2 linked regions of the Actinokineospora baliensis genome follow. Each later gene encodes a partner of the first gene's protein in a complex. Links are inferred from orthologs where the notes say so. Each region holds a gene or a part of one and is shown on either strand. Other genes may lie near its edges.

Evidence for each region.
Region 2: JOD54_RS01100 (region 1) and sucB share a complex: the UniProt entries of both Escherichia coli proteins name them as parts of the 2-oxoglutarate dehydrogenase (OGDH) complex. The link is inferred for Actinokineospora baliensis from one-to-one orthologs.

What each region holds. Positions count from the first base shown.
Region 1 is NZ_JAFBCK010000001.1:318,993-329,489, reverse strand. Bases 4,054-8,345 are described here. They hold JOD54_RS01100 (multifunctional oxoglutarate decarboxylase/oxoglutarate dehydrogenase thiamine pyrophosphate-binding subunit/dihydrolipoyllysine-residue succinyltransferase subunit), read right to left. Parts: upstream 7,986-8,345; coding sequence 4,254-7,985; downstream 4,054-4,253. Other genes in these bases: JOD54_RS01105 (DUF6104 family protein), read right to left, coding at 4,054-4,189. In the rest of the region: JOD54_RS01120 (proton-conducting transporter transmembrane domain-containing protein), read left to right, coding at 1-55; JOD54_RS01115 (hypothetical protein), read left to right, coding at 52-1,197; JOD54_RS01110 (NACHT domain-containing protein), read left to right, coding at 1,275-4,013; more of JOD54_RS01105, read right to left, coding at 4,010-4,053; JOD54_RS01095 (ABC transporter ATP-binding protein), read right to left, coding at 9,218-10,497. UniProt on the Escherichia coli protein: E1 component of the 2-oxoglutarate dehydrogenase (OGDH) complex which catalyzes the decarboxylation of 2-oxoglutarate, the first step in the conversion of 2-oxoglutarate to succinyl-CoA and CO(2).
Region 2 is NZ_JAFBCK010000001.1:3,017,858-3,026,990, reverse strand. What follows is about bases 3,404-6,331. They hold sucB (2-oxoglutarate dehydrogenase, E2 component, dihydrolipoamide succinyltransferase), read left to right. Parts: upstream 3,404-3,982; coding sequence 3,983-5,680; downstream 5,681-6,331. Other genes in these bases: JOD54_RS14520 (TIGR01777 family oxidoreductase), read left to right, coding at 6,228-6,331; lpdA (dihydrolipoyl dehydrogenase), read left to right, coding at 3,404-3,916. Outside these bases: JOD54_RS14545 (APC family permease), read right to left, coding at 1-284; JOD54_RS14540 (leucyl aminopeptidase), read left to right, coding at 464-1,960; JOD54_RS14535 (oxidoreductase), read right to left, coding at 2,009-2,344; more of lpdA, read left to right, coding at 2,546-3,403; more of JOD54_RS14520, read left to right, coding at 6,332-7,103; JOD54_RS14515 (phosphatase PAP2 family protein), read left to right, coding at 7,100-7,708; lipoyl(octanoyl) transferase LipB, read left to right, coding at 7,705-8,442; JOD54_RS14505 (hypothetical protein), read right to left, coding at 8,454-8,765. UniProt on the Escherichia coli protein: E2 component of the 2-oxoglutarate dehydrogenase (OGDH) complex which catalyzes the second step in the conversion of 2-oxoglutarate to succinyl-CoA and CO(2).

The sequences.
Region 1 (10,497 bases):
CCGAGCCGCCCAAGCCGAACAACGCTGGGCCGACCGCCAGGCGGTGACCCGATGATCGCGCTGGGGCCATTGGCCGTTGTGCTGGTGTGGTTGGTCGGGTCGGTTGTTGTCGGGCGGGTCGTTGATCCGCGCCAGGCTCGTCGCACCGCCACCTGGGTCGCATCGGTCGCCGTTGCGGTGTCGGCTGCTGCTTTGGCATTGCCGGAGGCTCCGCTGGCCGGGCAGGTCAGCGCGGGAGCCGGAGCTGCGGGCTGCCTCGTGATCAGTCTCGCGGGTCTGCTGGTAGCCGCCATGAGCCCACTCGACGGTGCCGCACCGGTTCTCGCCGCACGGCTACTCGCTGTCGCATGTGGACTCCTAGCGTTCCGCTACACCATCGTCGACGCACTACTGCTGGCCCTGGCCACCTGGCTCGTGTGGTCCGGCGACCGCCTGTTCGCGCGCTACCAGTTCCCCGCCGCGGCCCTGCTGATCGTCGGCGCCCTGCTACCGGGTCCCGCCGGAACCGTCGCGCTGGCTGCAGGCGTGGCCATCCGCATGGCCGCTTTCCCTGCGCACGCTTGGTTCCCCCGCTTCGTCGACCGCACCCCCATGGGCGTCGTGGTCGCCTACCAAGCGGCCCCGGTCGTACTCCTCGAACCGTCCACAGTGGTCTTGACGACCCTGGGTGCGGTGACCGCCTTGGTCGCCGCCCTCTTCGCCGCCGCCGCCACCGACGGCCGCCGAACCCTGGCGTACCTGCTCATCGCCACCAACGGCCTGGTCATCGCGGGCGGCTCCTGGCTGGTCGCTTCCCTGGCCACCGCAGGCCTGTCCATGACCGTCGCAGCCCTGGCCGCCCGCCGAGACTCCCTCTCCCTCACCGAAGGCGGCGACTTCTCCACCACCCCCAAACTGGCCGTCGCCTACCTCGCCTTCGGCCTCTCCCTGGCCGGTTTCCCCCTACTGGCAGGCTTCGCCGCGACCCACCACCTACCCCACGCCACCGCCACCCCCATCGCGATCGCCGTGGTCATCGCGTTGTCGGTCACCGGAATCGCCGTAATGCGCGGCTTCCTCGGCCTCTTCACCCGCCGCCGAGCCGCAGGCGGAGAACGCGACCTAACCCCCCTGGAGAACTACGCCGTAGCAGTAGCCATGGCAGTGCTGTTCATCGCAGGCCTAGCCCCCGGCCTCCTCACCTGGCTGTCGCCCTGACCGCAGCCGCGCGGGTGCCCCAGCGCCCGCGCGGCCCTCCGGTATTGTGGCTGCCCCGCTGATCACCGGAGGCCACCATCACCGGCATCGAATCCGCCGCCCTGAAGCTCGGTTCAACCATCGCCACTCTTGCGGCCAAGACTTGGCTGAGTGGGCGCAAGAAGGAGAAGGTTCGGACAGCGACGCTGGTCCAGCTCGTCAATGCCGAGCTGACGAGACCGATGCAGCGCTCCAAGGTCACCCGGCTGGTGGACAGCATCGGCCAGTACGCTGCTGAACAGTTGGCGCCCGTCGTCCAAGCGCGCTTCGGCCATCTCCCCGACAACGAGGTTGAAGCCGCGATTCTGGCGGTGACTGATGTTCTCGATGACGCCGACCTCACCGATGAGGTGCTGTTCGAGGTCGATGCGGACGCCGAGAAGTTGGCCAAGCTCATCCGGCGGCAGTTCCCCGATCGACCGCGCACCGCGGCCCTGGATCCAGCCGCCTGGCCTGTCTACAACCTGGTACTGGATCAGTCTTGCCGCTATCTGGTGCAAGTCCTCCACTCGCTGCCGTCCTTCCAACCTGCGGCGCTCTCCGAAGTTCTGGCCCGACTGACCGGGCTGGCCGATACCATCGATGCGCTGCTCAGCCGTGTTCCGCTGACCAGTTTGCGTACTGCGGACGGCAGCGATGAGGCGTTCGAAGCCGAGTACCTGACGGCTCTTGTGCGCACGCTCGATCGGTTGGAACTCGTCGGTCTTCCCGACGACAAGCAACCGGCGCTCAAGCTGACAGCCGCCTATCTCAGCTTGAGCGCGCTGAGCGACTCGCGTCGCGCGAGTGCTCCGCTGGTGCCGAAGGAGCTCGTGGAGCACCTCGGCCACCAGCATAGCCAAGCGCTTCCGGTCGAGTTGGCCATCGGAGGGCACCGCAGGGTGCTATTGCGGGGCGAAGCGGGGTCCGGCAAGACCACGCTTGTGCACTGGCTGGCTGTCCGCGCTGCTCAACACGAGCTGACGGGTTCGTTGGTCGACTGGAACGGCCTAGTGCCCTTCGTGATCCGACTCCGCTCGCACGCCGCTGGAGACCTGCCGGGACCAGAGCGCTTCGCCCACGACACCACTCCGCAGGTGGCGGGCGCCATGCCTAGTGGATGGGCACACCGACAGTTGGCCTCGGGACGCGCACTACTGCTGGTCGACGGAGTCGACGAAGTCCCACCGGCTCGGCGAAGGGGGGTCAAGACCTGGCTGACGGGTCTGCTCGACACCTATCCAGAGACCCGGGTCGTTGTGACTTCGCGGACCGCAGCAGCGCAGCGGCGATGGCTGACCAGCTTCACCGCGATCAGTCTCGAACCGATGAGTCCCGCGAACGTCCACGACTTCATCGAACGCTGGCACAAGGCGGCAGGCCAGTCGGATAGGAGCGCCGAGAGGAGACTGCAGGGGCAGATGAAGCATCCGCACCTACGCGAGCTCGCCGCCACTCCACTCCTGTGCGCGATGCTCTGCGCCCTCAACTTGGTCCGCAAGTCGGAGCTTCCACGCAACCGCATGGACCTCTACCGGACCGCGCTGTCGATGCTGCTCCACCTTCGTGACGCTGAACGCGGTATCCCGAGCCTGCTGTCCGACGCCCAGAAGCGGGTTCTTCTGCGTGACCTGGCATGGCGGATGACTCTGGGCAGCCGGGCCGAGATGCGCGATGAGCAGGCACTCGCGCATCTGACCCGGAAGCTGCCCGAGATGCCGAAGGTCGATGGAAGCCCAGAAGCGCTGCTGACCGACCTCGTTGAACGCAGCGGCGTGCTGCGCTCACCAGTTCCCGGCAAGGTGGACTTCATCCACCGAACGTTCCAGGAGTACCTGGCTGCGGATGAAGCGATTCAACAGCACCACATCGAAACACTGGTCGGGCAGGCACACCTGGATACCTGGCGCGAAACCATCGTGATGGCGTGCGGCCACGCCACCGCGAAGCAGGCCGATGAGTTGATCAACGGCATACTCGATCGAGCCGACCAAGGCGACAGGCGCGCCCGCCGCCTCCGCCTCCTCGGCGCGGCCTGCCTGGAGACTGTCGCTGACATCGCCGCTCCAGCTCGGCAGCGGGTCGATGCGGCGATCGAGCGCCACCTGATCCCACCCCGAAGTTTTGACGAGGTGGAGGTGCTTGGCGCCCTTGGCGAGAAAGTTCTAAGGTTTCTGCCGAAAGATCTCAATAAAGTTCCTAGCAAGAGTGCCGATCTTGTAATCCGCCTGGCAGCTCTCACTGACTCGCAAGCTGCGCTACCGATATTGGCTGCTTATGCGCAAGATGCCCGAAAAGAAGTCTATTACGGTGTGTGCTTTGCAAGCTCACTCTTTGATCCAGAAACTTATGTAAATCAAGTTATGTTGAAGTCGCCGCATACTCGCCAAAATGTTATGGTACTTGGTGCTGAAATAATCCCGCATCTCACGCCTATGCGGGACTTGAAACGTTTCGGAATAGTGTTGACATCGCCCGGCATTTCCGGGCTAGGGGGTGTTGAGCCTATACTTAGCGTGGAGAGTCTGACGGTGGTGGCGGCGTCAAGTTTGGATGGCCTTGGCGAACTCTTTCGAATATTTCCGCGTGTGGCTATGTTGGTACTGGCAGGTGATTGCGACGCGAACCTTTCTGGGGCTGAGGCGCTCCCGCTGCAGTACCTGCTAGTTTCTAGCAAGACCGTCAATCTTGAGTGTGTGGCGAGTATCTCGACACTGAAGAAGGTGATCCTTTGCGACCCGATAGTTGCATCCGGGTTGGAAGGGGTGCGGGCGGAGGTTGAGATTATCCGCGGTTAGTCGTCGATGTCGTCGTCGTCGCGGGCTAGGAAGGTGGCTAGGCGTTCGGTGGCGGTTTCGAACTCCGGGTTGTTGTCGACGAAGGCGCGCATGCGGTCGGCTAGCCAGGCGAGGGTTACTTCTTCTTCGCCCCTGCGGGTCTCGAGTTCTTCGATGCCGCGGTCGGTGAAGTACATGGGGGTCCTCTGGAAATGAGAGGGGCCGCCGGGGGAAACCGGCGGCCCCGTTGACGATCTGGGGTTAGTCGAAGGCCTTTTCGATCAGTGAGCGCTGTTCGAGCTCGTGCACCTTGCTCGACCCGGCCGAGGGGGCCGACATGGGGCGGCGGGAGACTCGGGTGATGCGGGTGACGCGGTCGGGGAACAGTTCCGGCAGGGCCAGGCCGTAGAAGGGCCAGGAGCCCTGGTTGGCCGGTTCCTCCTGGACCCAGCGGATGTCCGCCGCGTTCGGGTACCGGTCGAAGATGGCGCCGATCTTGCGCTGCGGCACCGGGTACAGCTGCTCGACCCGCACGACCGCGACGTCGGTCAGTGCGCGCTTGGCCTGTTCGGCGGCGAGCTCGTAGTAGAGCTTGCCGGAGACGAACAGGATCTTCTTGACCGCGGCCGGGTCCGGGGTCGTGGGGTCGTCGATGACGGACTGGAAGCGGGTGTCGCCGGTGAAGTCCTCGACCGGGGAGACCGCGGCCTTGTTGCGCAGCATGGACTTCGGGGTGAACACCACCAGCGGGCGCTGCACGCCGTCGAGGGCGTGGCGGCGCAGCAGGTGGAAGTAGTTCGCAGGCGTCGAGGGCACCGACACGGTCATCGAGCCCTCGGCGCACAGCTGCAGCCAGCGCTCGATGCGCCCGGACGTGTGGTCGGGGCCCTGGCCCTCGTGCCCGTGCGGCAGCAGCACCACCACATCCGACACCTGGCCCCACTTGGCCTCCGACGAGGAGATGTACTCGTCGATCACCGACTGGGCGCCGTTGACGAAGTCGCCGAACTGCGCCTCCCACAGCACCAGCGCGTCCGGGTTGGCCACCGAGTAGCCGTACTCGAAGCCCAGCGCCGCGTACTCCGAGAGCGCCGAGTCGTAGACCATGAACTTGCCCTGGTCGTCGGACAGGTTCTGCAGCGGCAGGTACTCGCGGCCGGTCTTGCGGTCGATCACCGCGGCGTGCCGCTGGGTGAAGGTGCCTCGGCGCGAGTCCTGACCGGCCAGCCGCACCATGCGGCCCTCCAGGGTCAGCGACCCGAACGCCAGCAGTTCGCCGTAGGCCCAGTCGATGCCGCCCTCGCGGGCCATCTTCTCCCGGCGCTCCAGCACCGGCTTGACCCTCGGGTGCACGGTGAAGCCGTCCGGCAGGTTCACGTGCGCGTCGGCGATGCGCTCGAGCACCGAGCGGTCCACGCCGGTCGACAGCTTCGCGGGCACCTGCTGGTCGCGCTCGACCGACGGGCTCGGCGAGATCGGGTGCTTCTCCAGCTCCCGCACCTCGTTGAACACGTGCTCGAGCTGGCTGGAGAAGTCCCGCAGCGCCTTCTCGGCCTCTTCAACGGAGATGTCCCCGCGGCCGATGAGCGACTCGGTGTAGCCCTTACGCACGCTGCGCTTGGTGTCGATGATGTCGTACATGCCCGGCTGAGTCATCGAGGGGTCGTCGCCCTCGTTGTGGCCGCGGCGGCGGTAGCAGACCAGGTCGACCACGACATCCTTGTTGAACGTCTGCCGGTAGTCCATCGCCAGCCGCGCCACCCAGTAGCACGCCTCCGGGTCGTCGCCGTTCACGTGGAACACCGGCGCCTGGATCATCTTCGCCACGTCCGTCGCGTACTGCGAGGACCGCGAGTGCTCCGGTGCGGTGGTGAACCCGACCTGGTTGTTGATCACGACGTGCACGGTGCCGCCGGTGCGGTACCCGCGCAGCAGCGCCAGGTTCAGCGTCTCGGCGACCACGCCCTGACCGGCGAACGCGGCGTCACCGTGCAGCGCGACTGGCAGCACCGAGAACCCGACACCGCTGGCGTCGCCCTTGTTCAGCAGGTCCTGCTTGGCCCGCACGATGCCCTCGAGCACCGGGTCGACGGTCTCCAGGTGCGAGGGGTTGGCGGTCAGCGACACCCGGGTCTCGCCGTCGCCGAACATCCGGAAGTACTTGCCCTCGGCGCCGAGGTGGTACTTCACGTCGCCGGAACCGTGCGCCTGGCCCGGGTCCAGGTTGCCCTCGAACTCCTGGAAGATCTGCGCGATCGGCTTGCCGACGATGTTGGCCAGCACGTTGAGCCGACCCCGGTGCGGCATGCCGATGACGACCTCGTCGAGCTCGTACTCGGCGGCCTTGTCCAGCAGCGTGTCCAGCAGCGGGATGACCGACTCGCCGCCCTCGAGCGAGAACCGCTTCTGCCCCACGTACTTGGTCTGCAGGAAGGTCTCGAACGCCTCGGCGGCGTTGAGCTTGCTCAGCACGTACTTCTGCACCGCGGCCGGGGGCTTCTCGTGCGCCACCTCGACCCGCTCCTGGATCCAGCGCCGCTCGGCCGGGTCGAGGATGTAGGTGTACTCGACGCCGACGGTGCGGCAGTAGGAGTCGCGCAGCACGCCGAGCACGTCGCGCAGCTTCATCCGCTCCTTGCCCGCGAACCCGCCGACCGGGAACTCGCGGTCGAGGTCCCACAGGGTCAGCCCGTGCGAGCGGACGTCGAGGTCCTCGTGCTTGCGCTGCCGGTAGTTCAGCGGGTCGGTGTCGGCCATCAGGTGACCGCGGGTGCGGTAGGCGTCGATCAGGCCGATCACCCGCGCGGTCTTGTCGACCGGGCCCTCGGCCAGGTCCGCGGTCCAGCGGATCGGCTCGTAGGGGATGCGCAGCGAGGTGAAGATGTCGTCGTAGAAGCCGTCCTCGCCCAGCAGCAGGCGGTGGATCTCGCGCAGGAACTCGCCGGACTCGGCGCCCTGGATGATCCGGTGGTCGTAGGTGGACGTCAGCGTGATGATCTTGCTGATGCCCATCTCGATCAGCGTCTTGTCGCTGGCGCCCTGGAACGGCGCCGGGTACTCCATCGCGCCGACGCCCAGGATCGCGCCCTGGCCGACCGAGAGCCTGGGCACCGAGTGGTTGGTGCCGATGCCGCCCGGGTTGGTCAGCGAGATCGTGGTGCCCGCGAAGTCGTCCGCGGTGAGCGTGCCGCCGCGGGCCTTGCGGATCAGGTCCTCGTAGGCCTGCCAGAACTGCTGGAAGGACATCCCCTCGCAGCCCTTGATCGAGGCGACGACCAGGTTGCGGCTGCCGTCCTTGCCCGGCAGGTCGATCGCCAGGCCCAGGTTGACGTGCGCGGGGGTGACCGCCTGCGGCTTGCCCTCGGCCTCGGCGTAGTGCCGGTTCATGTTCGGGTACGCCTCGAGCGCCCGGATCATGGCGTAGCCGATGAGGTGGGTGAAGGAGACCTTCCCGCCCCTGGTCCGCTTCAGGTGGTTGTTGATCACGATGCGGTTGTCCGCGAGCAGCTTCGCCGGGACCGCGCGCACGCTCGTCGCGGTCGGCAGCGCCAGCGACGCGTTCATGTTCTTCGCGATCGCGGCAGCTGCCCCGCGCAGCGGCTTGCGCTCCTCCTCGCCGCTGGCGGCGGGCTTGGCCGCGGGCGCCTTGGCGGCGGGCGGCGGCGTCGCGGCCGCCGGTGCCTTGCCGTTGCCGGACGGGGGAGCCTGCTTGGGCGCCTGCGCGGCGGGGGAGGTGCTCGTCGACTCAGGCGCCCGTGTCGGCGCTGCGGCCTTGGGCGCCGGTCGCGCCGCGGTCTTCGCGGTGCCCGCGTCGGCCGCGGTCTTCGCCTGCGCGGCACCCTGGGTCGCCGCCCGGGGTGTTGGCTTGTAGTCCGCGAAGAAGTCGTGCCACGCGGGGTCTACCGACGAGGGGTCGGCGAGGAACTGCTCGTACATCTCCTCGACGAGCCACTCGTTCGCACCGAACTGTGACGCGGGACTGCTGCTGGACACGGCTAACTCTCGCCTCTATCCATCTCGATCTCGACCTGAACACACTCCCCGTCAGGCTAGTCCCCCGGTCAGGACGGTGGTTACTCAACCAACCGGCCGTGGCGCAGCTCATGTGTGGCGCCGCCTACTGAATCGTTTGAGGAACCGATCATGTGCGGTAAGTCGCCCCCGTGGTAGGCAGTTCTTCCCGCTGTGTGGACCCCTCTTTGGTGCCGGATCACCCCCTTGAGTGATCGCCGAACGGTCGCCGAGTGGTCCCCGGGCACACGCCAGACATCCAGGAGCGGAAGCCGAACGGTCACCGCCCGCCGCCCGCGCGGGCACCGGGAGGTTTCCCCGCCACCGCACGGGAAAACCTCGACGCGCCGGTGGTCGTGCCCGGCGAACAGTCGACCGGCAGACCTCTCGGTGACCGATCAGTTCGCCACCTCGAAACGGCGGTCGACCGCGACCACCGTGGGTGCCGATTGGCCGCACCCCCCTGCCGAGGTGACCAGCCGATCGCACCGCACGCCTGGTGCTGCCATTCGGCTAGCCCTCTGGCGTCGTTGGGCTCGACGGGGGTGACCGTCGGATGGGGAGGAACTGCCCCGGGCCGTGCGGTGGGGGCGCGGTGATGTGCCTGCGGGCGCAGGTCTGGTTGGCCGCTCGGGGCTTCCGTTGGGGCTTGCGGGCTCTGCGGGGGCATCCCGACTGGGCAGGTGCAGGGGAGCGTGTTGCCGAGTCTGTGGATGTCGGCTTGGGGTGCCGCTCGGTGGTGTGGGTGGCGGCGTGGTCAGCTTCTGGGGTGATCCGCCTGGGCGGGTGCAGGGGAGTGCGTTGCTGAGTCTGTGGACGTCGGTTCGAGGGATGCCGCTTGGTGGTGTGGGTGGGCGTGGGGTGCCGACTCGGTGTGGGCGGGTGGCGCCGTGGTCAGCTTCTGGCTGAACGGTCCCGGCAGTGCGGTGGGGGCGCGTTGACGAGCCAGCGGGCGTTGGTCTGGTTGGGCCGCTCTGTGGCTCAGCTGGGGTTCGCGGACTCTGCGGGAAGCGGCACCTGGGTGCGGCCATGATCAGCCGCAGTGCCGGGACCGCTTGGGGGCGGCAGCAGAAGCGCCTTGGCGAGCAAGCGGGTGACTGGCGTTAAGGCAGCGGTGTGGCCGTCCTCGGCCGTTGTCCTGGGCAGCCGCTCATCGGTGGGGACTGCCCGACTCCCGGCGGGGCCGTGCCCGTCGGGCGCGGCCCCGCCGGTGGCTATGAGCCGTGGGCGGGTTCGGTGATCGGGGCGGCTGTGGGGGAGGTGTGGGGGTCGAGGGTGCCCAGTTCCCAGAGGCGGGCGTAGTGGCCGCCTGCGGCTAGCAGGTCGGCGTGGGTTCCCTGTTCGACGATGCGGCCGTTGGCCAGGACGAGGATCTGGTCGGCTCTGGCGGCGGTCGCGAGGCGGTGGGCCACGACGAAGGTGGTTCGGTGGGTGGTGATGTGTTCGCTCGCTCGCAGGACCGCGGACTCCGTGGCCGGGTCCAGGGCGGCGGTGGCCTCGTCCAGCAGCAGGATGTCCGGGGCGACGAGTTCGGCGCGGGCCAGGGCGATGAGTTGGCGCTGGCCCGCTGAGAGTCCTTGGCCGCGTTCGCCGACGGGGTGGCGGAAGCCGCTGGGGAGGGTGGCGACCATCGGGAGCGCACCGACGTCCCTGGTGGCGGATTCGATGATCGGTGGCGGCGAGCCCGGTCTGCCGTAGGCGACGTTGCGGGCGATGTCGCCGGTGAACAGGTGCGCCTCCTGCGGGACCACGCCCAACCTGGACCGGTACGCCGACGGGTCGTAGCCGCGGAGGTCGACGCCGTCGACCAGGACGGCGCCGTCGGTGGGGTCGTAGAAGCGGGCCACCAGTTTGACCAGAGTGGACTTCCCGGCCCCGGTGGCCCCGACCAGCGCGACCGTCTCACCAGGACGCACGCGCAGCGACACCCCAGACACGGCAGGCACGTCGGTCCCCGGGTAGGTGAAGGTCACGTCCCGCAGCTCCACCGCCCCGGCCAGCCGGTCCGGCACCGGCACCGGGTCGGCGGGCGGGACCACCGAGGTGGGCGTGCGCAGCAGGTCGCCGATCCGGTGCAGCCCGACCCTGGCCTGCTGGTACCCGTCGAACACCGACGACAGCTGCTGCACCGGCGCGAAGAACAGGCCCAGGTACAGCAGGAACGCCAGCAGCACCCCCGGGCTCAGGTCGCCGTCGGCCACCCGGGTCGCGCCCACCACCAGCACAGCGGCCTGACCCAGCCCGGACAGCATGGTCACGAACGGGAAGTACGTCGCGATGTAGCGCTGCGCCCGCAGCCTGGTCCGCCGGTAGGCGTCGCTGCGCTCGGCGAACCGGCGCGCCGACACCTCCTCGCGGGTGTACGCCTGCGCCACCCGCAAGCCGGTCACGTTCTCCTGCATGTCCGCGTTGACCGCGCTGACCTGCTCCCTTGCCTCGGTGTAGGCCGCCGAGGACAGCCGCTGGAAGATCGCTGTCGCGACCGCGAGCACCG
Region 2 (9,133 bases), 2.7 Mb from region 1 along the record:
CCGCCGACGTCCAGCACACCCGCGAGCCGACCGGGCAGCACACCCAGCCGGGTTCTGACATGCGCGGAAACGCCGGTGAGACAAGACTGAGCGGCAAGATCGGCCAGCGACACCGCGGTCAGCAGGGCCACAAGCCCGGCCAGCGCCAACCCGGCCACCGACCACCACCCGGCGGCAGCGGCGGCGGGCCCGCTGGTCAGCAGGGCTCCCGCGCCCAGCGCCACCGCCGAGGCGGCGGGCACCCTAGCCCAGGCGGTACCGCGGGCCTGTCCCATCGCTGTCACGGGCACAACCGTGCCAGACCGGTACCGCTTTCTCCATCCGGCCACTGGTTGAAAGCCGCGACCAACTCGTTAGCATGCGTCATTACCCGGCCATCAGGGCCCCCCGACCAGGTCCGCGCCGGTCCCACGAGGACTTCGGCGGCCGGGTCACCCCCGAGCGACATCCGAGGAGCACGCCTGTGACCGCCCCCAAGTTGGCCCTGGCCACCACGCCGGTATCCGAGGCCCCCGTCGACGCCATCGTGGTCGGCACCGTCCAGAACGGCTCCGGTGCCGCGCTGGCGGCGGGCGCCGACGCGGTGGACGCGGCGTTCGGGGGGACCCTGGCCGAGGTGCTCGGCGCGCTCGGCGCGACCGGCAAGGCCGACGAGGTCATCAAGGTCCCGACGCTGGGCAAGCTCAAGGCGCGCCTGGTCGTGGCCGCCGGTCTCGGCAGGCCCGACGCCGACGGCGGCGTGTCCGCCGAGCAGGTGCGCCGCGCCTCCGGTGCCGCCGCCCGCGCGCTCGCCGCGAGCAAGCACCTGGCCAGCACGCTGTCCACTGTGGACCTGCAGGCCGCCGTCGAGGGCACCCTGCTCGGCGCGTACTCCTTCTCCGCCTACAAGTCCGACGCGGGCGGCGGCGAGCTGGCGAAGGTGGACTTCGCCGCGCCCGCCGAGGGCAGCACCAAGGAGCACCGCGCCACGCTGAAGGCGGCCACCGCGATCGCCGAGGCCGTCGCCACGACCCGCGACCTGGTCAACACCCCGCCCAACGACCTGTTCCCGGCGTCCTTCGCCGAGCGCGCCGCCGCGCTGGCCAAGGAGAACGGCCTCGAGGTCGAGGTGCTCGACGAGAAGGCGCTGCGCAAGGGCGGCTTCGGCGGCATCCTCGGCGTCGGCGGCGGCTCGACCCGCCAGCCGCGGCTGGTGCGGATCACCTACAAGGGCCCCAAGGCGCGCAAGAAGGTCGCCCTGATCGGCAAGGGCATCACCTTCGACACCGGCGGCATCTCGATCAAGCCCGCGCCCAACATGGAGGTCATGAGCTCCGACATGGGCGGCGCGGCGGCGGTCATCGCCAGCATCGTGCTCGCCGCGAAGCTCAAGTACCCGCTGCACATCACCGCCACCGTGCCGATGGCCGAGAACATGCCCTCCGGCGACGCCTACCGCCCCGGCGACGTGCTCACCATGTACGGCGGCAAGACCGTCGAGGTGCTCAACACCGACGCCGAGGGCCGCCTGATCCTGGCCGACGCGATCGTGCGGGCGGGCGAGGACAACCCGGACTACCTGATCGAGACCTCCACGCTGACCGGGGCGCAGCCGATCTCGCTGGGCAACCGCACCGCGGGCGTCATGGGCTCCGACGAGTTCCGCGACCGCGTCGCCCAGATCGCCAGGGCCACCGGCGAAGGCGGCTGGGCGATGCCGCTGCCGGAGGAACTGCGCGCCGACCTCGACTCCCGCCTCGCCGACCTGGCCAACGTCACCGGGCACCGCTGGGGCGGCATGCTCGCCGCGGGCATCTTCCTCGGCGAGTTCGTCCCCGAGGACCTCCCCTGGGCCCACATCGACATCGCGGGCCCGTCGTACAACATGGGCGGCCCCTACGGCTACACGCACAAGGGCGGAACCGGCGTCCCGGTGCGCACCATCGCCGCCGTTCTCGCCGACATCGCCGAGAACGGCTGACCTGGGACCGAGCAGGGCTGAGGGCGGGGTGCGGTCAGCACCCCGCCCTCAGCCTTTGCCCTCCCGCTTCTGCCGCGCCATGTAGTCGCGCATCCGCTTCGGGTAGCCGACCCTGGCGACCTCGTAGACCGGGATGCCGCGCTTCTTGCCGAAGTCCATCGCCGCGTCGAAGTCGGTGATGCGGCGGCGGGTCCACTCGCCGTCGTGGGCGACGAGGACCACAGTCGTGTCCGTCACGTTCGTCCTCGGTTCGACGTAGGCCTCCACTCCGTGCCTGCTACCAGCCCACTCGTCCAGGTGACTGGTGTCCTGCTTGGTCGCCGAGCGCAGCACACCCGGCTTCTGCTTCCTGCGTAGCGAGTCGAACAGACCCACCTGTGCCACCTCCGATATCCGGTCCGCCACCCCCATTGTCCCCGACCCCGATCGGGGTACCGGTGAGTAACCCGAACAGGGGGTCAGGACACCCCGGCCACCTCGCAGGCGTGCCTCGCGTAGTGACAAGATGTCTTGTGGTGGCTGGTGGGGTCCGCGACCGCGCCACGCACCGGCACTTTTGTCGCTGTCGTTCGTCGAGGAGATCCCGTGACTGACACCTCCGCTGACCTTGTGATCCTGGGTGGCGGGTCCGGTGGCTACGCCTGCGCGTTCCGCGCCGCTGAGCTCGGACTCTCCGTCATCCTGGTGGAGAAGGACAAGGTCGGGGGCACCTGCTTGCACCGCGGCTGCATCCCCACCAAGGCGCTGCTGCACGCCGCGGAGGTCGCCGACAACGCGCGCGAGGGCGACCAGTTCGGCGTGAAGTCGTCGCTGGAGGGCATCGACATCCACGGCGTCAACTCCTACAAGGACGGTGTCGTCGCCGGGCTGTACAAGGGACTCCAGGGTCTCTTTAAAGCGAATAAGGTGACCGTCGTCGAGGGCACCGGGCGGTTCGTCGGCCCGAACTCCGTCGAGGTCGACGGCACCCGCTACACCGGCAAGAACGTGGTGCTCGCCACCGGGTCCTTCGCGCGCTCGCTGCCCGGCCTGGAGATCGGCGGCCGGATCATCACCAGCGACCAGGCGCTGAACCTGGACTACGTGCCGCAGAAGGTCGTCGTGCTCGGCGGCGGCGTGATCGGCGTGGAGTTCGCCAGCGTGTGGCGCTCCTTCGGCGCCGAGGTGACCATCGTCGAGGCGCTGCCCCGGCTGGTGCCCGCCGAGGACGAGTGGGCGTCCAAGCAGCTGGAGCGCGCGTTCCGCAAGCGCGGGATCAAGTTCAAGACCGGGGTCCGGTTCACCGGCGCCACCCAGGACGACACCGGTGTCGTGGTCAACCTCGAGTCGGGCGAGAGCCTGGAGGCCGACCTGCTGCTGGTCGCGGTCGGCCGCGGCCCCAACAGCGCGGGCCACGGCTTCGAGGAGGCGGGCCTGTCGATGGACCGCGGCTTCGTGCTCACCGACGAGCGGCTGCGCACCAACCTGCCCGGCGTCTACGCCGTCGGCGACCTGGTGCCCGGACTGCAGCTGGCGCACCGCGGCTTCCAGCAGGGCATCTTCATCGCCGAGGACATCGCGGGCCAGAGCCCGAAGGTGATCGACGAGGCCGGTATCCCCCGGGTCACCTACTGCAAGCCCGAGGTCGCCTCCGTCGGCCTGACCGAGGCGCAGGCCAAGGAGAAGTACGGCTCGGCCGAGACCCTGGTGTACGCGCTGTCTGGCAACGGCAAGAGCCAGATCCTCAAGACCAGCGGCGGCGTGAAGCTGGTCCGCTCGCCCGAGGGCCCGGTGGTCGGGATCACCCTGGTCGGCGAGCGGGTCGGCGAGCTCATCGGCGAGGCGCAGCTGATCTACAGCTGGGAGGCCACCCCGGAGGACGTCGCCCCGCTGGTGCACGCCCACCCCACCCAGAACGAGTCCCTCGGCGAGGCGTTCCTCGCCCTCGCGGGCAAGCCACTGCACGTGCACGGCTGAGGCGTGGACGGCCCAGCCCCAACCCACCCGTCAGCCAAGCAGCAAGCACGAGGAGTCTGAACAACCATGGCGTTCTCCGTTGAGATGCCCGCCCTCGGTGAGAGCGTCACCGAGGGCACCGTCACCCGCTGGCTCAAGCAGGAGGGCGACACCGTCGAGGTCGACGAGGCGCTGGTGGAGGTGTCCACCGACAAGGTCGACACCGAGATCCCCTCCCCCGTCGCGGGCGTGCTGCAGAAGATCGTGGCCGCCGAGGACGAGACCGTGGAGGTCGGCGGGCAGCTGGCCATCATCGGCGACGGCTCCGACTCAGGTGCCGACAGCGGGGCCCAGGAACAGGCCGAGCCCGAAGCCGAGCCGGAGCCCGCCGCGCAGGAGGAAGCCCCCGCTCCGCGCCCCGAGCCGTCCGCGGACGCGCCCAAGGGCGGCAGCGGCAAGGGCACCGACGTGACCATGCCCGCGCTGGGCGAGAGCGTCACCGAGGGCACCGTCACCCGCTGGCTCAAGCAGGTCGGCGACACCGTCGAGGTCGACGAGCCGCTGGTGGAGGTGTCCACCGACAAGGTCGACACCGAGATCCCCTCGCCGGTCGCAGGCACGCTGCTGGAGATCAGCGCCGGTGAGGACGCCACGGTCGAGGTCGGCGGCAAGCTCGCGGTGATCGGCGAGGCGGGCAGCGCGCCCGCGCCGCAGGAGTCGGCCCCCGAGCCGCCCAAGCAGGAAGCCCCCAAGGCCGAGGCGCCCAAGGAGACCCCGAAGCAGGAGGCACCCAAGGCCGCGCCTGCCCCCGCCCCGGTTTCGGCACCGGCGCCCGCGCAGGAGTCCAACGGCTCGCCGTACGTGACCCCGCTGGTGCGCAAGCTGGCCGCCGAGCACGGCATCGACCTGGGCGCCCTGGCGGGCACCGGCGTCGGTGGCCGCATCCGCAAGCAGGACGTGCTCGCCGCCGCCGAGGCCAAGAAGGCCCCGGCCCCCCAGCCGAGCGCTCCGGCCGCCGCCAAGGCCCCGTCGTCGGCCCCGGCACCCGGCGCGGACGCCTCGCTGCGCGGCACCACGCAGAAGATGTCGCGCCTGCGCCAGACGGTGTCGCGGCGCATGGTCGAGTCGCTGCAGACCGCGGCCCAGCTGACCCAGGTGATCGAGGTCGACGTGACCCGCATCGCCAAGCTGCGGGCCAAGTCCAAGTCGGCGTTCGAGCAGCGCGAGGGCGTCAAGCTGACGTTCCTGCCGTTCTTCGCCAAGGCCGCGGTCGAGGCGCTCAAGCAGCACCCGAAGCTCAACGCCTCGATCAACGACGAGACCAACGAGGTCACCTACCACGGCGCCGAGCACCTGGGCATCGCGGTGGACACCGAGCGCGGCCTGCTCACCCCGGCCATCCGCGACGCGGGCGACCTGAGCATCAGCGGGCTGGCGCACAAGATCGCCGACCTCGCCGAGCGCACCAGGGCCAACAAGGTCACCCCGGACGAACTGTTCGGCGCGACGTTCAACCTGACCAACCTGGGCAGCCAGGGCGCGCTGTTCGACACCCCGATCATCCAGCTGCCCCAGGTCGCCATCCTGGGCGTCGGCCTGGTCGTCAAGCGCCCGGTGGTCGTGACCGACTCGGTCGGCGACGACACCATCGCCATCCGGTCCATGGTGTACCTCGCCCTCACCTACGACCACCGCCTCGTCGACGGCGCCGACGCGGGCCGGTTCCTGTCCGCGGTGAAGAACCGCCTGGAAGAGGGCGCCTTCGAGGGCGACCTCGGGCTGTAGTCCCTGACCAACGGCGAACGGCCGCCTCCCACCACGGGGGCGGCCGTTCGCCGTTGCGGGAGGGCGGGACCACCGACCACCGCGTCCGGGGTGATCACCCGGGCGTGCGGGTGAGCGGGATGGCGGAGCCGATCAGCATCCGCGCGACGAGACACCCCGCACTCACCCAACGACCGCCTCGTCGACGGCGCCGACGCGGGCCGGTCGCCGATGCCGACGTCGAGGTCGGGCCGCGCTCGGACCTCGACGCCGCCGAGCGGGATGACGGAGCCGATCAGCATCCGCGCGACGGCGCACCTCGCTCTCGCCGACATCCACCACCTCGCCGATAGCGCCCGCGCAGGCCGATTCCTAGCCGCGGTCGAGAACCCACTGCAGAGGTCGCCCTCGGAGGCGACATCGGCCCGAGGTCCTGCCCACCCGCGACGGTCGCTCCCACTGCGGGGGCGGCCGTTCGCCGTTGCTGGAGGGCAGGACCACCGGCCACCGCGTCCGGGGGTGATCACCCGAGCGTGCGGGTGAGCGGGATGGTTGGGACGATCAGGGCATGCGCGTACTCGTCGCCGGGTCTTCCGGGCTTATTGGGTCTGCTCTTGTCGCCAGGTTGCGCGCGGACGGCGATGAGGTGTTGCGGTTGGTGCGGCGCCCCGCGCAGGCTCCCGACGAACGGTCTTGGGACCCGCCTGCGGGGGTGATCGCCGAGGGTGCGCTGTCCGGGGTGGACGCGGTGGTGAACCTGTGCGGGGCCGGGATCGGTGACCGGCGGTGGAGCCATGCGCGCAAGCAGGTCCTGCTGGACTCGCGGATCGAGCCGACCGAGGTGCTGGCCGCCGCGGTCGCCGAGCACTCGATCCCGGTGCTGGTCAACGGTTCCGCGGTCGGCTACTACGGCGACACCGACGGTCCGGCCGATGAGTCCACCCCGGCGGGCGGGGGCTTCCTGGCCGAGTTGTGCCAGCGGTGGGAAGCCGCGACGGAGGCGGCGAAGGGGGCGCGGGTGGTTTTGGCGCGCTCTGCGCAGGTGCTCTCGCCGCGTGGCGGGCTGCTGGGTCGGTTGCGGCCGTTGTTCTTCCTCGGGATCGGCGGTCGGTTGGGCAGCGGCGAGCAGTACATGCCGTGGATCCACGTGGACGACGAGGTGGCGGCCTTGGCCTTCTTGCTGCGCAACGACATCGCCGGGCCGGTGAACCTGGTCGGGCCCGCGCCGGTCACCAACGCCGAGTTCACCCGCGCCTTCGCCAAGACCAAGTTCCGGGCCGCGATCCTGCCGGTCCCGCGCGCCGCGCTGCGCCTGGTGACCGGTGAGTTCGCCGACGAGATCCTGCGCAGCCAGCAGGTGGAGCCGAAGGTGTTGCGGGACAACGGCTTCCACTTCCGGTACGGCACGATCGACAAGGCCCTGGCGGCCACGGAGGCTCGGTGAGGCGGCTCGCCGCGCTCGGCGTGCTGCTGCTCGGTCTGTTCTTCATCCTGGGCAAGATCGTCTCCGACGCGACCCCCGCGGTGGACACGGCGGTCGCCGACACCCTCGGTGCCGACTGGCAGGGCACCGCCGGGCGGATCGCCTACGTGGGCAGCCTGGTGCTCGGGCCGGTCCTGCCGGTCGTCGCGGCGCTGGGGTTGATCGTGGCGGCGCTGGTGAACCGGGGCAGACCCCGGCTGATGGGGCTGCTGCTGCGCTGCGTGCTGCTGCTGGCGGTGTGCCGGGCGGTCTCGCTGGTCAAGCCGGTGTTCGACCGGGCCAGGCCGCGCGACTACCCGGACTTCAGCTTCCCCAGCGGGCACGTGGTGTCGGTGGCGGCGGTGGGGTTCACCGCGGTCGTGCTGTGCGCGTGGCTGGCCGGGCACCGGCTGCGACTGGTAGTGGTCGTGACCGTGCTGGCGGTCGCCGCGGCGGCGCTGTGCCGGGTGCTGCTGGACGTGCACTGGCTCACCGACGTGGTCGGCGCGACGGTGGGTGTGGTGGCGGTCGGGCTGCTGGCCGGGGTCGCGCTGCGGCTGCTGCCCGCGCGTACCCTCGGGGGGTGAGCACCTTCTCCTGCCGCGCCGACACCCACCCGGTCTCGGTGCGCGAAGTCGGCACGATCGACTACCACGAGGCCTGGGCCGTGCAGCGCGACCTGGTCGACGCCCGCGCGGACGGCACCGGCGAGGACACCCTGCTGCTGCTGGAGCACCCCTCGGTATTCACCGCGGGCAAGCGCACCACCCCCGAGGAACGCCCCACCGACGGCACCACGGTCATCGACATCGACCGCGGCGGCAAGATCACCTGGCACGGCCCAGGGCAGCTGGTCGGCTACCCGATCATCAAGCTCTCGGACCCGGTGGACGTCGTCGACTTCGTCCGCCGCCTCGAGGAGGGCCTGATCGCCATGTGCGCCCACCTCGGCCTGCCCACCGGCCGGGTCGAGGGCCGCAGCGGCGTCTGGCTGCCCGCTGGCGACGGCCGCCCCGAGCGCAAGATCGGCGCCATCGGCATCAGGGTCCAGCGGGGCGTGACCCTGCACGGCTTCCAGATCAACTGCGACGCCGACCTGTCCGCCTTCGACACCATCGTCCCCTGCGGCATCCGCGACGCGGGTGTGACCTCGCTGTCGGAGGAACTGGGCCGCACGGTGACCGTGGCGGAGGTCCTGGAACTGGCGAAGACCGCCATCCCCGACGCCCTCGACGGCAAACTGCCCGTCACCGAGCACTGGATCCGCCGAGCCGAGCCCACCAGCCCCGGCGTGACCTTCGCACTGGCCACCCCGAACTAGGCACGCTCACGTCAGGTCGGCGTAGGTGATGTGTGCGGGTACCCCGGGAATCCGACGACGACGCGGCCGGTGGTGCCACCGACCCAGAGGGTTGAGCTGTCCGTGATGGCGCCGAGGAGGTCCAGGGGCGCGGCGGGCAGGGTGGCGGTGCGGGTGGTCCCGTCGGGGAGCGTCAGGGTGACCGTGGCGCGGGCGGTGCCGTCGTGGCGGGCGCGCCAAGGGGACAGCTCGGCGTCGGCCTCGGTCCAGGTGGCGACGGCGGGGAGGCGCAGGTTGGGCAGGAGGTGGCGCCACAGGGCGGCCAAGGTGGGGATTCCGATCACCACGGCCCCCAGGAGTGCCCGCGCGAACTTCGCGTTGACCCGACCGCGCAGCACACGCGCCTACTGCTCTGTGACCCGGAACAGGGGCGAGCTCAACAGCGGGACCGCCTTGCCGTGCTTGGCCTGCGGATTGGCACCAGCCACACCGTGTCGGTGATTCTCGCCAGGTGCGCCAAGTCCACCCAAGTGCGCAGCACCTCCGGCTCGCCATCGACGACCACCTCGAGCACGCCGGGCCAGCACACAGGCCTCCATCTCGCACCACAGCGGAACCTCGAGTTTGTCAGTGATCACGACCCTTTCCACGGTCCGATCGCCAGCGGCGTCCACGTGGCCGCAACGACGCAGAGCAGCGGGAAGATCCAAGA